Linked DNA regions of Granulosicoccus antarcticus IMCC3135. The protein of the gene in region 1 binds, or shares a complex with, the protein of each later gene. Links are inferred from orthologs where the notes say so. Each region holds a gene or a part of one and is shown in the gene's direction. Other genes may lie near its edges.

Region 1 (8,688 bases):
TCCTGTTTGCTGCACAGGTTGTCAATGCGGCGCCTACAGTCGTGGGTAATATCATTTCCTGGCCGGATGATGGCTGGTATCAGGTGCAATCCCCCTATGGTGCAATAATCTACTGTAATGGCGGAAGTTCGTGTGAGGTAGGGGCGGGCAGGTATAAGGTGATAAATCACACCACGGGTGAATCATTCAGTGACGTTGTCGTAGGTGGTGAAGTGGTGCCTGTCAATGGTGGGGTTTGGGTTGTAGGCGACGTTATTACCTGGCCGGATAACGGCTGGTATCAGGTGCAATCGACAAATGGTGCGACTACTTACTGCAATGGTGGAAGTAGTTGTCAAGTCGACCCGGGGAGCTACTTGGTAGTCAACCATACAACGGGCGAGCGTTTCAGTGGTATCAACGTTATCGGAGAGGAGGTGCCTGGTGATGCGGATATTCGATCTGGAAATGGCCGAATCTTCTGGCCGGATAACGGCTGGTATCAGGTGCAGTCGATAGATGGTGCGACGACCTACTGCAGTGGCGGAAGTAGCTGTGATGTTAGTCCGGGAAGCTACTTGGTAATCAATCATACAACGGGGGAGCGTTTTGACAATATTGTCGTTAAAGACGATGTTGCCGACGGAGACCCCTCAAGAATTCAAGTCGAAGGTAACGTTATCTCATGGCCAGATGATGGCTGGTATGAAGTGCAAGGCATCTACAGCACGCCGACCTATTGTGAGGGTGGGCGTTCATGCACAATGGCTGAGGCAGGGCAATACATCGTTATCAATCACACCACCGGAGAGAGGTTCGTCGGTGTTACTGTCGCCAGCGGGGCCTCTGCTCCAGAGTCAATTGATGTTGAAGGGCTGGTTGATGAGTACTATACGATGCAGAATTTGAAGCCATTCAAATTAATCGAGAAATTTGCGATTGATGTTCTGCAGAAGATAGATGCGGGTGAGCTGGACTATATAAAGTACGCCAGCGATGGCAGTGATCGTCCAGCGGAACTCACTCCAGACTTCAATGGCTTGTCAATAGGCCAGTGGGCCCCCTCATTACTTGATTATCGTTTTGAATGTCCAGAGGGTGGTTATTTTTATACGAGTAAGCAGATACGCGATGAATTCACCTATTTTGCAGATTGTAGGGATAACGGACGGAGTTTCTCAGGCGCTTTTAGCGCTCTGAACGAAGAGGATTTTCCACGTGGAGTGACATTCTATCAGGTAGATTATCGTGATGAAGCTGGAACGATTGAGGCATCTGCCCTTGACTATTCGGCCTATGATCAACAAAACTCGATGCTTGTGCTTGGTATGCGAGCTGATTATCCGAGTTTCCCCAAGTCTATCGTTGATGATTGGGTGTTGCAGGCCGCCAGGTCATTCAATGAATCAACGGGCGAATATGAATTGACATCGTCCAGGATGAACGCCGATGGATTTGAATCCGCAGTTGTGTCAGGAGTTGCATTTTATTATGGCTCGCCTCCTGAGGTGTTGGTCCCGGCCGGTCTCACAACGGTTGAGGGTGAGCAGTTCTACGCATCGGGGTTCAACGGTCAATATTTTCAAGACGGTGGTGCGACGATCTCGGTCGGTAACGAAGGGCGTGAATTTGTACTTAACTATAGCGCCAGCGATGCTCAAACCCTGCAGGTCGATGAGTATGTAGGTGATGGTTCAGTGGTATCACATCAGTTAGCACGCAAGGGTATTTACGATAGTGAAGAGCTGAGTGCTCAATCCTACAATCCGTTCGAGAAAGAGCTTGAGTTTATCTATGCGGAGGATTTTCTTCCCTAGTCGGTTGTGTGCTGCTTGATGGCTATCGTCGTTTCATAGCCTCGAGCAGCAATGCCGACATGCGATGCTGGAAGGGAGGATGAATGTTAGAAAATTGGTGCCTGTCGATGCGCTTGGTATAGCGCAGAGCTTTCGCAGGCCTTAATCGTTGGTTACCTTGCATTGCCCACTGCCTAGTGCACTCGAGCCGCGCGATTCAAGATCGAACCGATGGAGAAAATGGCCAAAACATTGCGCAATCATCGGCCACTTCTGATGAGCTGGTTCAAGGCTAATGGCCAGCTCTCCAGCGGCGTGGTCGAAGGCTTCAACAACAAACCAAAATTCACCATGAGAAAGTCCCACGGCTTCCGTACCTTATGGCCAAAACAACAACTGCAACGGTTACCCATAGCTACCTCCTACATTATCGGCTTTCTTCAAAGTCCCGCCGATCGTGGCAGCAACTAACCGTTCATCCAGGCGGTAGCCCGATCCCCTGTACTTGCCGTTGGATTCTTGTCGAGCCACTTCTCCAGTCAGGCGACGCTCTCACTCGCCTTTTGCGAGTGGAAAGCACATCCGACTTGTTCGCCGGTGGCAAGCTCATGCCTGACGGCTGCTGCCGTGCTACCCAGGCACCTATCGTTAGCGCCATGAAAATCAGCCAATAGAGTCTGTCCCAACGTGAAGTGGGCTCGCCCAATCATCAATAGGTGTGCTGGGATGTTTGCGAGTGGTCGTCGGCGCATATTCTCCCGGGCGCCTCTGAAGCAGTGCCGTGTGCTCAGGCTGTGCTCACCAGTGATTGATACGTGGTGCAATCCACTATCAATCTGTTGAGCGGGGGAGGTGCTAGTCTTTAAGATAGTGATTTAGCAAAAGCCAGAAAGCAAAAAGCCCTAAACAAATAGGGCTATTTACAATTGACTTGGCTCCCTGGGACGGGCTCGAACCGCCGACCCAATGATTAACAGTCATTTGCTCTACCAACTGAGCTACCAGGGAATCGAGTCGAATTGTAAAGACTATTTTTCGGTAGGTCAACCGTTTGGCTTGTATTTTTTCAATCAATCTTCAGCTTGAAGGTACAATTGGTGATCTGATGCGCTTTCTGGAGATTCATGTCCATCAAATTTGACCTGCACACAAGCTACAAGCCGGCAGGACACCAGCCAGAAGCCATTGAAAAGCTGGTTGCTGGTATTGATGACGGTCTGGCTTATCAGACGTTGCTGGGTGTCACAGGCTCGGGCAAGACGTTCACGATTGCCAATATTCTCCAGCAAAAGCAGCGCCCTGCGATCGTGCTGGCACCGAACAAGACGCTGGCCGCTCAGTTGTATGGTGAGTTCAAGGAGTTCTTCCCCAACAACGCGGTTGAGTATTTTGTCTCCTATTACGATTACTACCAGCCAGAAGCCTATGTGCCGGCCAGCGATACGTTCATTGAAAAGGATTCATCCATCAATGAGCATATCGAACAGATGCGACTGTCGGCAACGAAGGCGCTGTTCGAGCGCCGGGACACCGTTATCGTGGCCACTGTGTCGTCCATATACGGCCTCGGAGATCCGCAGCAATACCACAAGATGGTGCTGCACCTTAAAAGGGGGGAGATCGTCAATCAGCGCGATGTACTCAGACGCCTCGCCGAGTTGCAGTACACCCGCAATGATACGGAGCTCAAACGCGGTACCTACCGGGTACGTGGAGAGATCATCGATGTATACCCGGCAGATTCGGAAAGGAATGCAATCCGTGTAGAGCTTTTTGACGACGAGATCGAGGCTCTGAGTTTTTTCGACCCTCTGACCGGGGAGGTTGTGCAGAAGGTGCCGCGGCTGACGATATATCCGAAGACCCATTACGTCACGCCAAGAGAGCGCCTGCTGGATGCAACGGACCTGATCAAGGATGAATTGCGCGAACGGCTGGAGCAACTGACTGCTGCCGGCAAGCTTGTGGAGGCCCAGCGGCTTCAGCAGCGCACGCAGTTCGATCTGGAGATGATCTACGAGCTGGGCTACTGCTCTGGTATCGAGAACTATTCACGTTACCTGTCTGGCCGGCTTCCTGGTGAGCCACCGCCGTGTCTGTTCGACTATCTACCGGAGGACAGTCTGCTGTTCATCGATGAAAGTCATGTCACGGTGCCGCAGTTGGGTGCGATGTACAAAGGTGATCGTTCACGCAAGGAAAATCTGGTCAATTTCGGATTCCGAATGCCCTCGGCACTGGATAACCGGCCGCTCAAATTCGAGGAGTGGGAGTTGTTGTCACCGCAGACAATCTTTGTATCGGCAACTCCTGGCAACTATGAGCGCGATCATGCAGACCAGACAGTGGAACTGGTCGTCAGGCCAACGGGTCTGATTGACCCTGATGTGGAAATTCGTCCGGCCCGGACTCAGGTTGAAGATGTGCTGTCGGAGATTCATGACAGAGTCTCTCGCCATGAGCGGGTGCTGATCACCACGCTAACCAAGCGCATGTCAGAGGATCTGACCGACTTTCTTGGTGAGCATGATGTCAAGGTGCGTTATCTGCATTCCGACGTGGATACCGTCGAGCGCAGCGAAATCATTCGCGATTTGCGATTGGGTGTTTTCGATGTCATCGTCGGAATCAACCTGTTGCGCGAGGGACTCGATCTGCCGGAAGTCTCACTGGTGGCAATACTGGACGCCGACAAGGAGGGCTTTCTGCGCTCCGAACGATCGTTGATACAAACCATTGGCAGAGCCGCGCGTAACTTGCACGGCAAAGCGATTCTGTACGCAGATAATCTGACAGGGTCGATGCAGCGCGCTATCGATGAAACCAATCGTCGTCGCGAGGTTCAGATTCGATACAACCTGGATCATGGCATCACGCCGGTGGGTATTACCAAGTCCATCAACGATGTGATGGAGGCGGGTGGTTCCTCGCAGGGAGACAAGCGGCGTGGAAGATCAGCAACAGGAAAAAGTGCGAAGACGGCCAGTGTGGCAAAGATCGAGAATTTGTCGGCGGCACAGGCAGCTAAACGCATAAAGGAGCTGGAAAAGGAAATGTACGAATGTGCGCGTAATCTGGAATTCGAGCGTGCCGCAGCTCTTAGAGATGAACTTGAGCAGGTCAGGGAAGTGGTTTTCAAGGAAGGCTGATGTGACCGAGTTCGGGTGATCGAATGGCGAGGCAACGGCTGCAGAGCCTTGCGGTCGCTAAGGGCTGGGACAGAAATATGATTTTATTCTGTCTCCAGCCCTAAGGTTGGAACACACAGGAAGTGGTTTTCTGAGCCACGTTTTTGTCAAGAACCGGCAATCACGAGTTGCCAACAGTCATAGTCTTGTGCGGTGCTCGCATCGCCGTCAGATCGAGGAGATTGGAAAATGCTAGAAGCGTATCGCAAACACGTTGCTGAGCGTGAGGCTGAAGGCGTGGTGCCCCAGCCGCTGAATGCAGAGCAGGCTGCTGGTCTTGTTGAGCTGATGAAATCTCCGCCTGCGGGTGAAGCAGATTTTCTGCTGCATCTGCTGGTACAACGTATTCCTGCCGGGGTTGATGAGGCGGCTTACGTCAAGGCCGGCTTTCTGGCGGCACTGGCCAAGGGTGAGGCCAGTTCGCCATTGATCAGTCGAGTTTCCGCGGTTGAGCTGCTGGGAACCATGCTGGGTGGCTACAACATCCAGCCGCTGATCGGGGCGCTGGATGATGCTGAACTGGCCGAGACGGCCGCCAAAGCGCTTTCGCATACCTTGCTTATGTTCGATGCCTTTCATGACGTCGAAGAGAAAGCCAAAAATGGTAATGCGGCTGCTCAGAGCGTGCTGCAATCCTGGGCTGATGCCGATTGGTTTCTGTCAAAAGACGATGTTCCCGAAAAAATTACCGTGACGGTTTTCAAGGTGCCAGGGGAGACCAATACCGATGATCTGTCGCCAGCAGTCGATGCCTGGAGCCGACCGGATATTCCGCTACATGCCAAGGCCATGTTGAAGTTTGAACGCGAGGGATTTACTGACAAGCCGCTGGAAACTATCGAAGAGCTCAAGGGCAAGGGTTTTCCGCTGGCTTATGTCGGTGATGTTGTTGGTACCGGCTCTTCGCGCAAGTCTGCCACCAACTCGGTTCTGTGGCATATGGGCGACGATATCCCGTTCATTCCCAATCGCCGTGATGGTGGGTTTGTACTGGGTAGCAAAATTGCCCCGATCTTCTACAACACACTTGAAGATGCAGGCGCATTGCCGATTGAGTGCGATGTAAACAGTATGGAAATGGGCGATGTCATCGATATCTATCCGATCGAGCAGAAGCTGACTCGACACGATAGCAACGAAGTGCTCAGCACTTTCGAGTATGGCAACGAGGTGTTGCTGGATGAAGTGCGGGCCGGTGGACGCATTCCCTTGATTATCGGGCGTGGTCTGACAGATCGGGCTCGTGAATCTCTGGGTCTGGAGGTCAGTACGGTGTTCAAGCGTCCTGGCGCGACCGAGGCAAGCAGCAAAGGCTACACACTGGCCCAAAAAATCGTCGGCAAGGCCTGTGGTGTTGCTGGCATTCGTCCCGGCCAGTACTGTGAGCCAAAGATGACGACGGTGGGCTCCCAGGATACGACGGGTCCGATGACTCGTGACGAACTGAAAGATCTGGCTTGTCTGGGTTTTTCAGCTGATCTGGTCATGCAGTCGTTCTGTCATACCGCGGCCTACCCCAAGCCCATTGATGTGAGCACGCACCACACTCTGCCAGACTTCATGTCGACTCGTGGTGGTGTGTCCTTGCGTCCCGGTGACGGTATCATCCACTCTTGGCTTAACCGCATGCTGTTGCCTGATACTGTCGGTACCGGTGGTGATTCGCACACCCGTTTTCCCATGGGTATTTCATTCCCGGCAGGTTCCGGACTGGTTGCCTTTGCCTCGGCAGTCGGTGTCATGCCTCTGAACATGCCTGAGTCTGTGCTGGTGCGTTTCAAAGGCACCATGCAACCAGGCATTACTTTGCGTGATCTGGTCAACGCCATCCCCTATGCGGCGCTCAAGCGTGGCCTGCTGACGGTTGAGAAGAAGGGCAAGAAGAACGTCTTCTCGGGCGCCTGTGTCGAGATTGAAGGTCTGAAGGATCTGAAGCTGGAGCAAGCCTTTGAGCTGGCTGATGCAACGGCAGAACGTTCAGCTGGTGGTTGTACGATCAAGCTGGACATCGAACCGTTGAAGGAATACATCACCTCCAATATCACTTTGCTTCGCTGGATGATTGACGGCGGCTACGCGGATGCGCGCACATTGGAACGTCGTGCCCGCAAGATGGAAGAATGGTTGGAGAACCCGACACTGCTGGAAGCCGATGCGGACGCTGAGTATGCCGAAATCATTGAAATCGATCTGAATGAAATCAAGGAGCCCTTACTGGCTTGTCCGAACGATCCAGATGATGTGAAGCCGCTGTCTGAAGTTCAGGGCGTGAAAGTGGATGAAGTGTTTATCGGTTCATGCATGACCAATATCGGTCATTACCGGGCTGCGGGTAAGTTGATTGAAAAGTCCGGCCAGTATGTCGATACCGTTCTCTGGATTGCACCGCCAACGCGTATGGATGAGCACCAGCTGAAGGAGGAGGGCTACTACAATATTTTTGGTGCGGCAGGTGCGCGACTCGAAATTCCAGGCTGTTCCCTGTGTATGGGTAATCAGGCTCGGGTCAAGCCAGGCGCTACGGTGGTGTCTACTTCTACGCGTAACTTTCCGAACCGTCTGGGTGCCGGTGCATTCGTTTATCTGAGTTCAGCAGAGCTGGCAGCCGTTGCAGCCCTGCTGGGGCGATTGCCGACGGTGGAGGAGTACATGAGCTACGTCAAGGATCTGGAAGCCATGGGAGATGAGGTCTATCGTTACCTCAACTTCAATGAGATTGCAGAGTTTCAGCATTCAGCTGAAGAGGCCAAGGTCAAGTTCAAGGATATTCCGGTATCCATTCAAATGGCCAGCTAACAATCATGAGCTGAACCAGGCGACGCTCTTCTACGAGAGCGTCGTCAACCAACAACCAACTTGATCTGAACTACAGTCGCTGGAGTCGCAAGTCGGCTTCTTTCAGGTATTGGGTTCTGCTGAACAACAGTTTGGGCCGTGAGCCTCCGCATTGACGCCACAGTACGACCGATCGAATTCCGCCAAGAAGTGCTGCACGAATGGTTGATGCAACCTCGTTATCGTTCAGAAAATCAGGATCGCCGCTGACCATGATTCGAGGACTTAGATGGCTGATGCTGCTGCGATACAGATTGGCCAGATTGCTGATCATGGCCGAGTCATCGATTTCCATGTCCATGGACTGCGTCCGGCTGATGCCGATGCGAAGCTGTTCGACCGTATCTTCGTCGTGCAGGATATTGGTGCCCAGCTGAATAAGCGCTAGTGCATATCGGGCAATGTCCAGATCACGAGACTCGTTGTTACCGCCAAGCTGGCTTTTCAAAATTCGCAAGCCGGTGGCAATATTCTGGGCACTGCCACCATAGGCATCAATGACGCGATCGCTGGAGAGCGTCAAGATGGAACGTAATGTTCCCGCCAGCTCGTCCTTGTCTGCGGTGCCGGTTGTCGCCAGTGTCTTGCACAAGTGAACGGATTGGAAGATGCCGGCCAAAGCCAGCGTCTGGTTTTCAGTGGTTGCTAAGGATGTCATGATTGTGAGTATAGGTCGTGCGATCAGGCAAGGTCGCTGATAATGGCGCCGCCGAGGCACACCTGTTGGTCGTAAAGTACCAGAGATTGGCCGGGTGTGGCTGCCCTGACGGCCTCATCGAAGTCTATGTGCAGCGTACCGTCCTCGCGAACGGTCACTGTTGCCGCCTGATCTTGCTGTCGATAACGCACCTTGGCCGTGCAGCGAAAACTTGAAGCAGAAGGCTGTCCAT
Region 2 (8,726 bases), 5.6 Mb from region 1 along the record:
CCTGCTGGAAGATCTGGACATGATTCGTGAACGAGCATTGTTGTTACAGGAGCAGATAGTGGAGCAACGTGGTGAAGCCATGAATGCCCGCCTGTTTGTATTGTCTGTGATTTCAGCCGTTTTTCTGCCACTGGGATTTTTTACAGGCCTGTTTGGCGTCAATGTCGCTGGCATGCCCGGTGTCGAAAACCCGCTGGCGTTCGGCATGTTGTGCTTGGCAATGGTCCTGTTTGCGTTGCTGATCGTTTGGTTGTTTCGCCGCCTGCGGTGGATCTGAAAAGCGTGTTCAGGAATGGATAAACGTTCTTTGCATCAGATAACTGGATAAATACTCAGGTTTCCTGCTGCGTTCTGCGCTGTCCGTTGCTACCATGCAGCCATGGATGTATCAGACCTTATAGATTCCCTGAACGATGTACAGCGTCAGGCCGTTAGCGCTCCTCCGGGACACTTGCTGGTTCAAGCCGGTGCCGGTAGCGGCAAGACACGTGTGCTGGTGCACCGCATTGCATGGCTCAATAGGGTGGAAGGCATTTCGCCCTTCGGCATCATGGCGGTTACTTTTACCAACAAGGCGGCGCGTGAAATGCGATTGCGGGTTGAGCAATTGCTGGGTCAGCCTGTCGGGCCCATGTGGATAGGCACCTTTCACGGCATTGCACATCGATTTCTGCGCATGCATTGGCAGGAAGCCAAGTTACCGCAGGCATTCCAGATTCTCGATTCAGATGATCAGCTACGTGTCGTCAAGCGAGTGATTCGAACGCTGGAGCTGGATGAAACTCTTTTCCCGCCTCGCCAGGTTCAGTGGTTCATCAATGGTCACAAGGATGAAGGCCGCAGGCCTGCGCATATCGATGATGAAAATGATCCGATAACGGCACAATATATCCGTGTTTACACGGCCTACGAGGCAGCGTGTAAACGTGCAGGCGCGGTGGATTTTGCAGAATTGCTGCTAAGAGCACTGGAAACCTTACGAGATACGCCAGCTTTGTTGGCGCATTACCGCAAGCGTCTGCAACATTTACTGATTGATGAGTTCCAGGATACCAATGCTATTCAGTACGCCTGGATCCGCTTGCTGGCTGGCGATACAGGGCACGTTTTTGCCGTTGGTGACGATGATCAGTCCATCTATGCCTGGCGTGGTGCGCGGGTAGAAAACATTCTCAATTTCGACCAGGATTTTCCCGGTGCCGAATTGATACGACTGGAGCAGAACTATCGCTCTACCAGTAACATTCTCAATGCCGCCAATGCCCTGATTGACAAGAACCAGGGGCGTCTGGGAAAGAACCTCTGGACCGAAGGCGGCGCGGGTGAACTGATTACCCTGTACAACGCCTATAACGAAACCGATGAAGCAAGGTTCATCGTCGAAACCATTGTCGATCGTATCGCCGATGGCGCCATGCGACGTGACTGTGCCATTCTCTATCGCTCCAATGCCCAATCCCGCGTTATTGAGGAATACCTGGTAGCCGCCGGTGTTTCCTATCGGGTTTATGGCGGGCTGCGCTTCTTCGAACGTTCGGAAATCAAGGACACTCTGGCGTATCTGCGATTAGCCACCCACAGCTACGATGATGTCTCTCTGGAGCGCATCATCAACCAGCCGGCTCGCGGTATTGGTGACAAGACGGTAGGGGAGATCCGTAACGAGGCGCGTGCGCGCAACATCCCTCTGTGGGAAGCGGCTAACGAGCTGGTTAATGCAAAGCGTCTGAGTGGTCGCGCCAACACGGCGGTGGCCAAATTCCTGTCATTGATCGAGTCCATGCGAGAAGCCATTATCGAGCAGAGCTTGCCGCAACAGGTGCAGACGGTCAGTGAGCTGAGTGGTCTCATTGAGCATTTCAAGAAAGACACCAGCGATCGCGGACAAAGCCGGGTGGAGAACGTCGAAGAACTGTCCAATGCTGCTCGTACCTTCGCGCATCATAATGACGACGAACCTGAGATGAACGCCATTGACGAATTTCTCGCACATGCCGCATTGGAAGCGGGAGAGGGTCAGGCTGAAGCTGACGACAATGCCGTGCAGTTGATGACCTTGCACTCAGCCAAAGGGCTGGAATTTCCAGTGGTCTTCATGGCTGGAATGGAGCAGGGTCTGTTCCCTCATCAGCGCTCGGCAGAAGATCCGGTGCGCATGGAAGAGGAACGACGATTATGCTACGTGGGTATCACCCGGGCTGAGCGCAAGTTGTATATGTGCATGGCCGAACAACGGCGTCTGCATGGACGAGACCAGTACAACCCGCCATCAAAGTTCATCGCCGAATTGCCCGCAGAATTACTGGAAGAGATTCGACCACGCATGCAAGTCAGCACGCCGGTCTATCGGCCAAAGCCTTCCACACGATTTGTCGAAGAGGCGAATGATACGGGACTCAGTGTCGGCCAGATGGTCAAACACGGCAAGTTCGGTGTGGGTGTGGTGCTTGATCAGGAAGGTCGTGGCAAACAGGCCCGTGTTCAGGTCAATTTCGAAGAGGCTGGCAGCAAATGGCTGGTGCTGGCCTACGCCAATCTGCAGCCGGTCTGAGCCGGTCAAGAGCAGGAGCCTGTTCGAGAATATGTCGGCCTTCGGGCCGGCCGCCATCATCAGCAAGCCCCGTTACTCTGGCTTTGAATAACTTCAGATGATTCCGGCCTCAAGGCTGGCGGCCATGGCCAAGCCCAGCTCTTCACACTGAGTAATGAATTCTTCATTGAATTCGCCCCTGCATATCAGAGGTTCCTGGACGACTCGCCAACGCAGGCCTGTCGTGATGCTTTCTATCGCTCGGCGTGTACCGGTACCATCATGGCCTGCGCGAACATAGAAGGTAAAAGGCATTCCCTGGGTCGTCTCCAGGCATTCATAGTAGCAACGATCGAAGACGTCCTTGATCAGCCCCGCCATATATCCAAGGTTTTCGGTCGTACCGATTATGATTGCCTGAGCTGTCTTGATATCTTCTGGGCGTGTGTCCAGAGGGGCGATATACCTGACGTCTACGTTGGAGATTTCCTGATTACTGGCTCCACTGATGACGGCTTCTAGCAGACGCTTGGTATTCTCCGAAGGCGCATGAGAAATAATAAGCAATCTCTTGGTATCGACCATATTATTCAGACTCCTGGTGAACCCTCGGGCGTAGATATCTTTTGGTAATCAGTAGTTCGGATTGGCTATCCAGTCTTGGTAAACAAGCTGGACGCTTGGTCGTTGCATGACCTTGTCAGCAATGCGTTTCACATTCGGAAACTGATCGATATCCGGATGCCCCAGTGATGGCCGTAACCAGGTTGTCAGCGCGAATAGGTATATATCTGCCAGGCTGAACTGTTCACCCAGCAGCCATTGCTTGTCAGCGATTTGTTCATCGATCACTTTCCAGGTTTCACCGAGCCTGCGATTGCCACGTCGCTGAGCATTTGATTCGTCCGCTGCGGTATCTGAAAAACGATCGGGATAATAGGATAAGAGTAGCCATGGACGCACTTTTAGGTGCGTAGTACAGCTTGTACATATTGATATCCTATACGAAGATGTGTTCAATCATGCAGGTCTGGGCAGCACTTCAATCCTCATCCCGGCTGTCTTCCATAAGCGCTTTTCTTATCGGGTCCCCAAAAAGTATCAGGGTATAAAACTCGCCAGCTTCCAGCCCTAAGGTCAGAGGTGACAAGCGGTCCAGCGAATCGACCAGGCTATAGGTCCCCGGGGAGGCCGATTGGTAATCAGTTTGTTGACCAAGGCTGGCCGCTGACATTGTTCCCAGATCAACCTCCGCGCCACCGGGCTGGTTGCCGGCAGGCACCAGGCTTATGCTGGCTGTCTGGTCATCGGCATCGAGCGGACTGACTTGCAGTAGACGGATCCTGGCAACGCCATCATCACTCGGTTGTTTTTGAGTGAAAATGGGAATGACTTCAACACTGGGTAGTGAGTTGTCACTACCTGTCTCGGTAGCATCAGCGGCAAGCCGGTTACGGGCAATCAGAGTGGAGACCGAGAACGCACCGAGGTTCAGAGGAGACAACACCAGGACGGTTTCCGCCGTTGAAACATTCGTCACGTTCAGCGCGGTTGCCTCCAGTGCTATCTCTGTCTCACCACTGATCGATGTTGGCGAAACGCTCTCCGCAAACAGCGTAACTGCGCCTGGAGAGGTTGAGGCATTCAAAAAGGCGTCGCTGAAGTTCAGCAAAGACACTAAAGGCTGCGGATTAGTACTGCTTATCTGTAGATTTTCGAAGGCTCTCGAATCTTGCTGATCATCAGGTTCGGATGCACCTGGCTCTTGGCCGGTGTCGGTGGGCGGTGTCTCGACACTATCATTATCATCCGGCTCGTCTGGGTTCGGATTCGGACCTACAGCGTCAGGAATGTCCAGACTGAAATCCTGACCGTCACCGGTTCCGAATATTCCACCATCGCAGCCAGACAATATGAGTAACGTACAAAGCAGCAAAAGCACCTTGTTGCCTGCTCGGAATCGGTTCATGTTGGTTTATCTTCCTTGTCAGATGCGGCCGCCAGTTCGTCCTGTGAGCTTATATCTTCTATCCAATAAACGCCCAGACCAATTCTATGACTGCCCTCACCCGTGACTGAGGAGGTTGTACCCTTGTCGAACCCTGCCAGTGATTTATCCAGCACTTTGAGTAAAGCCATGCCTTGCTTTGCGCTGAGTTTGCGAAAATGCTCTCGTCCTTCTGTCGTGACATCGTCATAAGCTACGCTCATCTGCAGACGACGCTGATCGGTCTTGTGCAGATTGTGCTCCAGAGTCGTCAGCAAGTCAGTAGCACTGAGGGCAAAGATATCCAGCAGGGCTGATTCACTCTGATGAGGTACATAGCCTGCATGTTGCAGCGTGACCTTATCCTCTTGATGATCGACGGTACCGACGCGTTTCAATTCATCGAGCATGGCACGTGCCGGTACATCGCCGCCATAGCGTTTGACGAGCTGGTTGAAGCTATCTTCCGGATCTCCATAGCGCAGAACATCAGGCTTGCCACGATCGTTCTGAAATTCCTGATCCTGGAGCCAACCGGTCACTACGCGAACGGCACGATTGAATTTGCTGACACCGGTGCCCACCTCACTGGGCAACTCACGAATGCGTTTGACCTCTTTACGGTTGATGCCGGTCATGATGGCCATGCGTGAGACCGTGGGGGACTTACCTTTAATGCCGAAGTGCTCACTCGCTTCGGTGACGTAAGCCTGTTTGGCCCAATTGGCAAACTCGGCATGTGAGACACCATGGCGCAGCAGCAGGCGCACCAGTGGCGATAGAACTTTGGTTACAGCTTTTTGCAGGCTTTCGTGCATACTTATTCAGATGATGTCCGGTGCCCAAGTGTCTGTCTGGCAGCAACTCTTTGCACAGCCGGTGAAAGCACTTGCGATCGCATAGGGTTCATGTACAAGCAGTTGGGATATTAATCCCACCTATCGGCAGATATTAACAGGAATTCAGTGTGAAACGACAATCAAAAGCCAGATCTGCAGATTCCTCAGCTTCCAAACGTGCTGTTGAGTCTCAATTCACGTTTCCGGCCTTCGGTTGCTGGGTCAATATTTTTGAACCTGCGGTCGCTGAACTCGTGGGTGCCTGTGGGTACCAGTACGCCCTGATCGACATGGAACATAGCCCGGTAACGGTCGATTCTGTCCTGCCCATGGTTCGGGCCGTGCAGCTGGGTGGTGCGAAAGCTATTGTGCGTGTGCCGGAGAAACAGAGTGCCTGGATCGGACGACTCATGGATATGGGGGTTGACGGCATCATGGTACCCATGGTGAACAACGCTGCGGAGGCAACAGAGTTGGCTCAAGCGACGATATACGCACCGGAAGGTACTCGTGGCATGGCAGCCGGTATTGTGCGGGCCAGCAACTATGGTTTGAATACCGCCGAGTATCTACAAAACTATCGTGATAATTTCATGCTGATTGTGCAGATTGAAACGCGTGAAGGCATGGAGCAGGCAGAGCAGATTGCCGCGGTTCCCGGTGTGGACTGCGTCTTTATCGGGCCAAGCGACCTGGCAGGCAGTCTGGGTCATCGAGCTCAACCGGAACATAAAGAAGTTCGCGCGGCCATACGCCAGATCTACAAGAATGTCAAAAAGACCGGCAAACCGGTATCGACGTTGAACTTCACCAGTCGTAACGCTAAACAATTGATTACCGATGGTTTCGACCTGGTATTCAGCGGTAGTGACATGACGATGCTGAGTAAGGCCTTGCAACAGGATGTTGCAAACAATCAGAAAATTGTTCAGGGACTGGTTGGCAGCAAGTAGAGGTTTGTGAACGTTGGTTTGCCATCCACGCACTGGCTGGCATCCAGCGGTACAACGATCATTACCAGGGTTCGGGACAGCATCGCTGACAGCGCCAGGGTTTCTATTTCTTCCTGACGTGCCGCACCTGTCTCGCTACTGGTGTCCATACGCAAGATATTGCTTCGACAACTACTTGGCCCGACCTCGTGTCCTCCGATATGCAGGGTCAGGTAGTCCCGGCCATCGAAGGTACCGCGCTGTACCTCGTTGAGCTGAGTAGCAATGGATACCTGGGTCGGCGGAGACACTGAGCTAGCCGTCGCAGAGCCTGCCATCAGAGTGCAAATCACCGTAACAGTGATAGTCCACAGGCATAGGCATGTATTTTTCAGGCAGCGTGTCAAGTTCATGGAGTCTCTGTAAGACAGTAAAGTCCCGTGGATCAGTTTGAACTGACTATCGGCTTTGCACAACGTTCGCATCAGGGTAATAAGCGCATGTTTTGGACCAGTTGGGTTTGCTGTGTTCCAACTATCGGTTACACATCTGCGTTCCTGGCAGAGTCGCGCATATTGTCATTTAAAACCGCTGACTGAATCACGATTTGCTGTCATGGCAGTTTCACACACTCAAAGTGCTAAGCGTGTCATTTCAAGGTGTGAGTGTCAGTTTTATGACGATCCAATATTCTGAACTGAGGCACATTAGTGCCCATGCTTCACATAATGTCTAGTGTATTGGTAGACGTGGGATTGTGTATTGGGCTACATTACCGACGGCTGATCGGCAATAATTGTTGTGCCGGTCCAGAACAAGATAACGATGCCCACCAAATCGGCTCGACAGTACACAGTGTCACCACACTTTCATTTTTTGTAGTTAATCATCTAGAGACTAGCCATATGTCACGACGTCACTTCCTGAAAACAGGTGCCGGAGCAGCAGGCGCTGCGGCGGTTGCAGGCACCGGACTAATCACTTCAGCACCCGCGATCTCACAAGGGCGCGAAAAGCTGGTCATGGTCACGACCTGGGGACGCGGGTTGGCTGGTGTTTTCGATGCTGCTCAACGAGTTGCAGATTCGGTGAATGCCATGTCCGATGGCACACTGGAAATCGAAATCAAGGCTCAGGGCGAGTTGGTTTCTGGTATTCCGGCTGTATTCGACGCAGTAACGGCAGGTCAGGCAGACATGTACCACGGTGCGGATTACTACTGGGTTGGCCAGCACCCCGCATTTGCCTTTTTTACAGCCGTGCCATTTGGTATGACAGCGCTAGAGCTGAACAACTGGTATTACCACATGGGTGGTCACGATCTGCATCGGGAACTGGGTGAAGAATTTGGTCTGGTCTCCTTCATGGCCGGTAACACGGGTGCTCAATCAGGTGGCTGGTTCCGCAAGAAAATCGAAAGTGCAGATGACTTCAAAGGTCTGAAATTCAGAATGCCGGGCCTGGGTGGTGCAGCACTGGGCAAGCTCGGTGCTTCGGTTCAGACAATCGCAGGTTCTGAGGTTTATCAAGCACTTGCTTCTGGCGCTATCGACGGAACTGAGTGGATCGGACCGTGGGCAGATGAGAAAGCCGGCTTCCAGGAAATCACCAAGTTCTACTACACTTCCGGATTTCATGAGCCAGGTGCTGGTCTGAATATTGGCATCAATGCTGATCGTTGGGCTTCACTGAAACCACATCACCAGAAGATGATTGAAATTGCCTGTGGTGATGCAAACTCATGGAACCTGCATCAGTACCTCGCCAACAATGCAACCGCACTGGATCGCCTGGTTGCCGGCGGCGTAACACCACTGGAATTCCCTGATTCGGTTTGGGATGCCTTTGGCAAAGCTTCCAGAGAAGTTCTGGATGAAAACATGGATGACGAATTTTTCGCAAAAACACACGATTCAGTCATGAGCAGCATGAAGTTGTCTTCACGCTGGGCTGATTTGTCAGATGGCATCTACACTCGTCAGCGTTCACGCGTTACTGGTGGTTAGTCAACTGCTTTAAACGTAGTACAACATCACGGCTGCAATATCATGCTTCTACTCGATTACCGCAAGGTTCGGGTCTACCGAGATCCGAGGATTTCGATGCATGATGTTGCAGTTTTTGTTTTTCCGATTGAATAGTTCTGGAGACGAGCTTGGAGGTACTTCTTTCTATATTGGTGGGTTTGGCTAATGGCCTGCTCGACCTGGTGATGCTGCCGTGGACGATCTGGCAGTGGTTCCACATGGAAGTACTCAAGGAGCGCATGGTCGCCCTGACGCTGGGCGGGATGTCCTCTGAATTTCTGTACATGATGCTCAGCCTTGTGTTGCTCATCCTGGTACTGAGTCTGTTCAACAGACGGTTTCTCAAAGCGACGGTGCTTTCGCTGGAATCTTTCAATCGTCGTATTGGTCAGTTTGCTTCCTGGTTTGTCC

The links.
Region 2: the proteins of uvrB (region 1) and uvrD are in contact, whole or in part, in a crystal structure (PDB 7EGT), measured with the Thermus thermophilus proteins. The link is inferred for Granulosicoccus antarcticus IMCC3135 from one-to-one orthologs. Residues at the interface, in WP_096411307.1 of Thermus thermophilus: Glu23, Leu25, Arg26, Asp27, Gly28, Glu29, Arg30, Phe31, Arg55, Glu326, Asp327, Phe328, Glu379, Ser382, Gln383, His398, Gly400, Arg401; in WP_096412145.1 of Thermus thermophilus: His654, Arg656, Phe657, Gln666, Asp668, Glu669, Lys680, Arg681, Leu682, Ser683, Lys685, Tyr686, Ala687.

Annotation. Positions count from the first base shown.
Region 1 is NZ_CP018632.1:5,601,471-5,610,158, reverse strand. Bases 2,485-5,411 are described here. They hold uvrB (excinuclease ABC subunit UvrB), read left to right. Parts: upstream 2,485-2,899; coding sequence 2,900-4,924; downstream 4,925-5,411. Other genes in these bases: acnB (bifunctional aconitate hydratase 2/2-methylisocitrate dehydratase), read left to right, coding at 5,153-5,411. Also shown: IMCC3135_RS24330 (hypothetical protein), read left to right, coding at 1-1,796; more of acnB, read left to right, coding at 5,412-7,759; high frequency lysogenization protein HflD, read right to left, coding at 7,830-8,456; tRNA 2-thiouridine(34) synthase MnmA, read right to left, coding at 8,480-8,688. UniProt on the Escherichia coli protein: The UvrABC repair system catalyzes the recognition and processing of DNA lesions. A damage recognition complex composed of 2 UvrA and 2 UvrB subunits scans DNA for abnormalities.
Region 2 is NZ_CP018632.1:30,809-39,534, forward strand. What follows is about bases 1-2,965. They hold uvrD (DNA helicase II), read left to right. Parts: upstream 1-379; coding sequence 380-2,551; downstream 2,552-2,965. Other genes in these bases: IMCC3135_RS00135 (zinc transporter ZntB), read left to right, coding at 1-277; IMCC3135_RS00145 (flavodoxin family protein), read right to left, coding at 2,645-2,965. Also shown: more of IMCC3135_RS00145, read right to left, coding at 2,966-3,115; IMCC3135_RS00150 (glutathione binding-like protein), read right to left, coding at 3,164-3,493; IMCC3135_RS00155 (hypothetical protein), read right to left, coding at 3,573-4,499; IMCC3135_RS00160 (DUF6502 family protein), read right to left, coding at 4,496-5,335; IMCC3135_RS00165 (HpcH/HpaI aldolase family protein), read left to right, coding at 5,485-6,309; IMCC3135_RS00170 (hypothetical protein), read right to left, coding at 6,285-6,701; IMCC3135_RS00175 (TRAP transporter substrate-binding protein), read left to right, coding at 7,194-8,294; IMCC3135_RS00180 (TRAP transporter small permease subunit), read left to right, coding at 8,444-8,726. UniProt on the Escherichia coli protein: A helicase with DNA-dependent ATPase activity. Unwinds DNA duplexes with 3'-5' polarity. Translocates on single-stranded DNA with 3'-5' polarity. Initiates unwinding more efficiently from a nicked substrate than double-stranded DNA.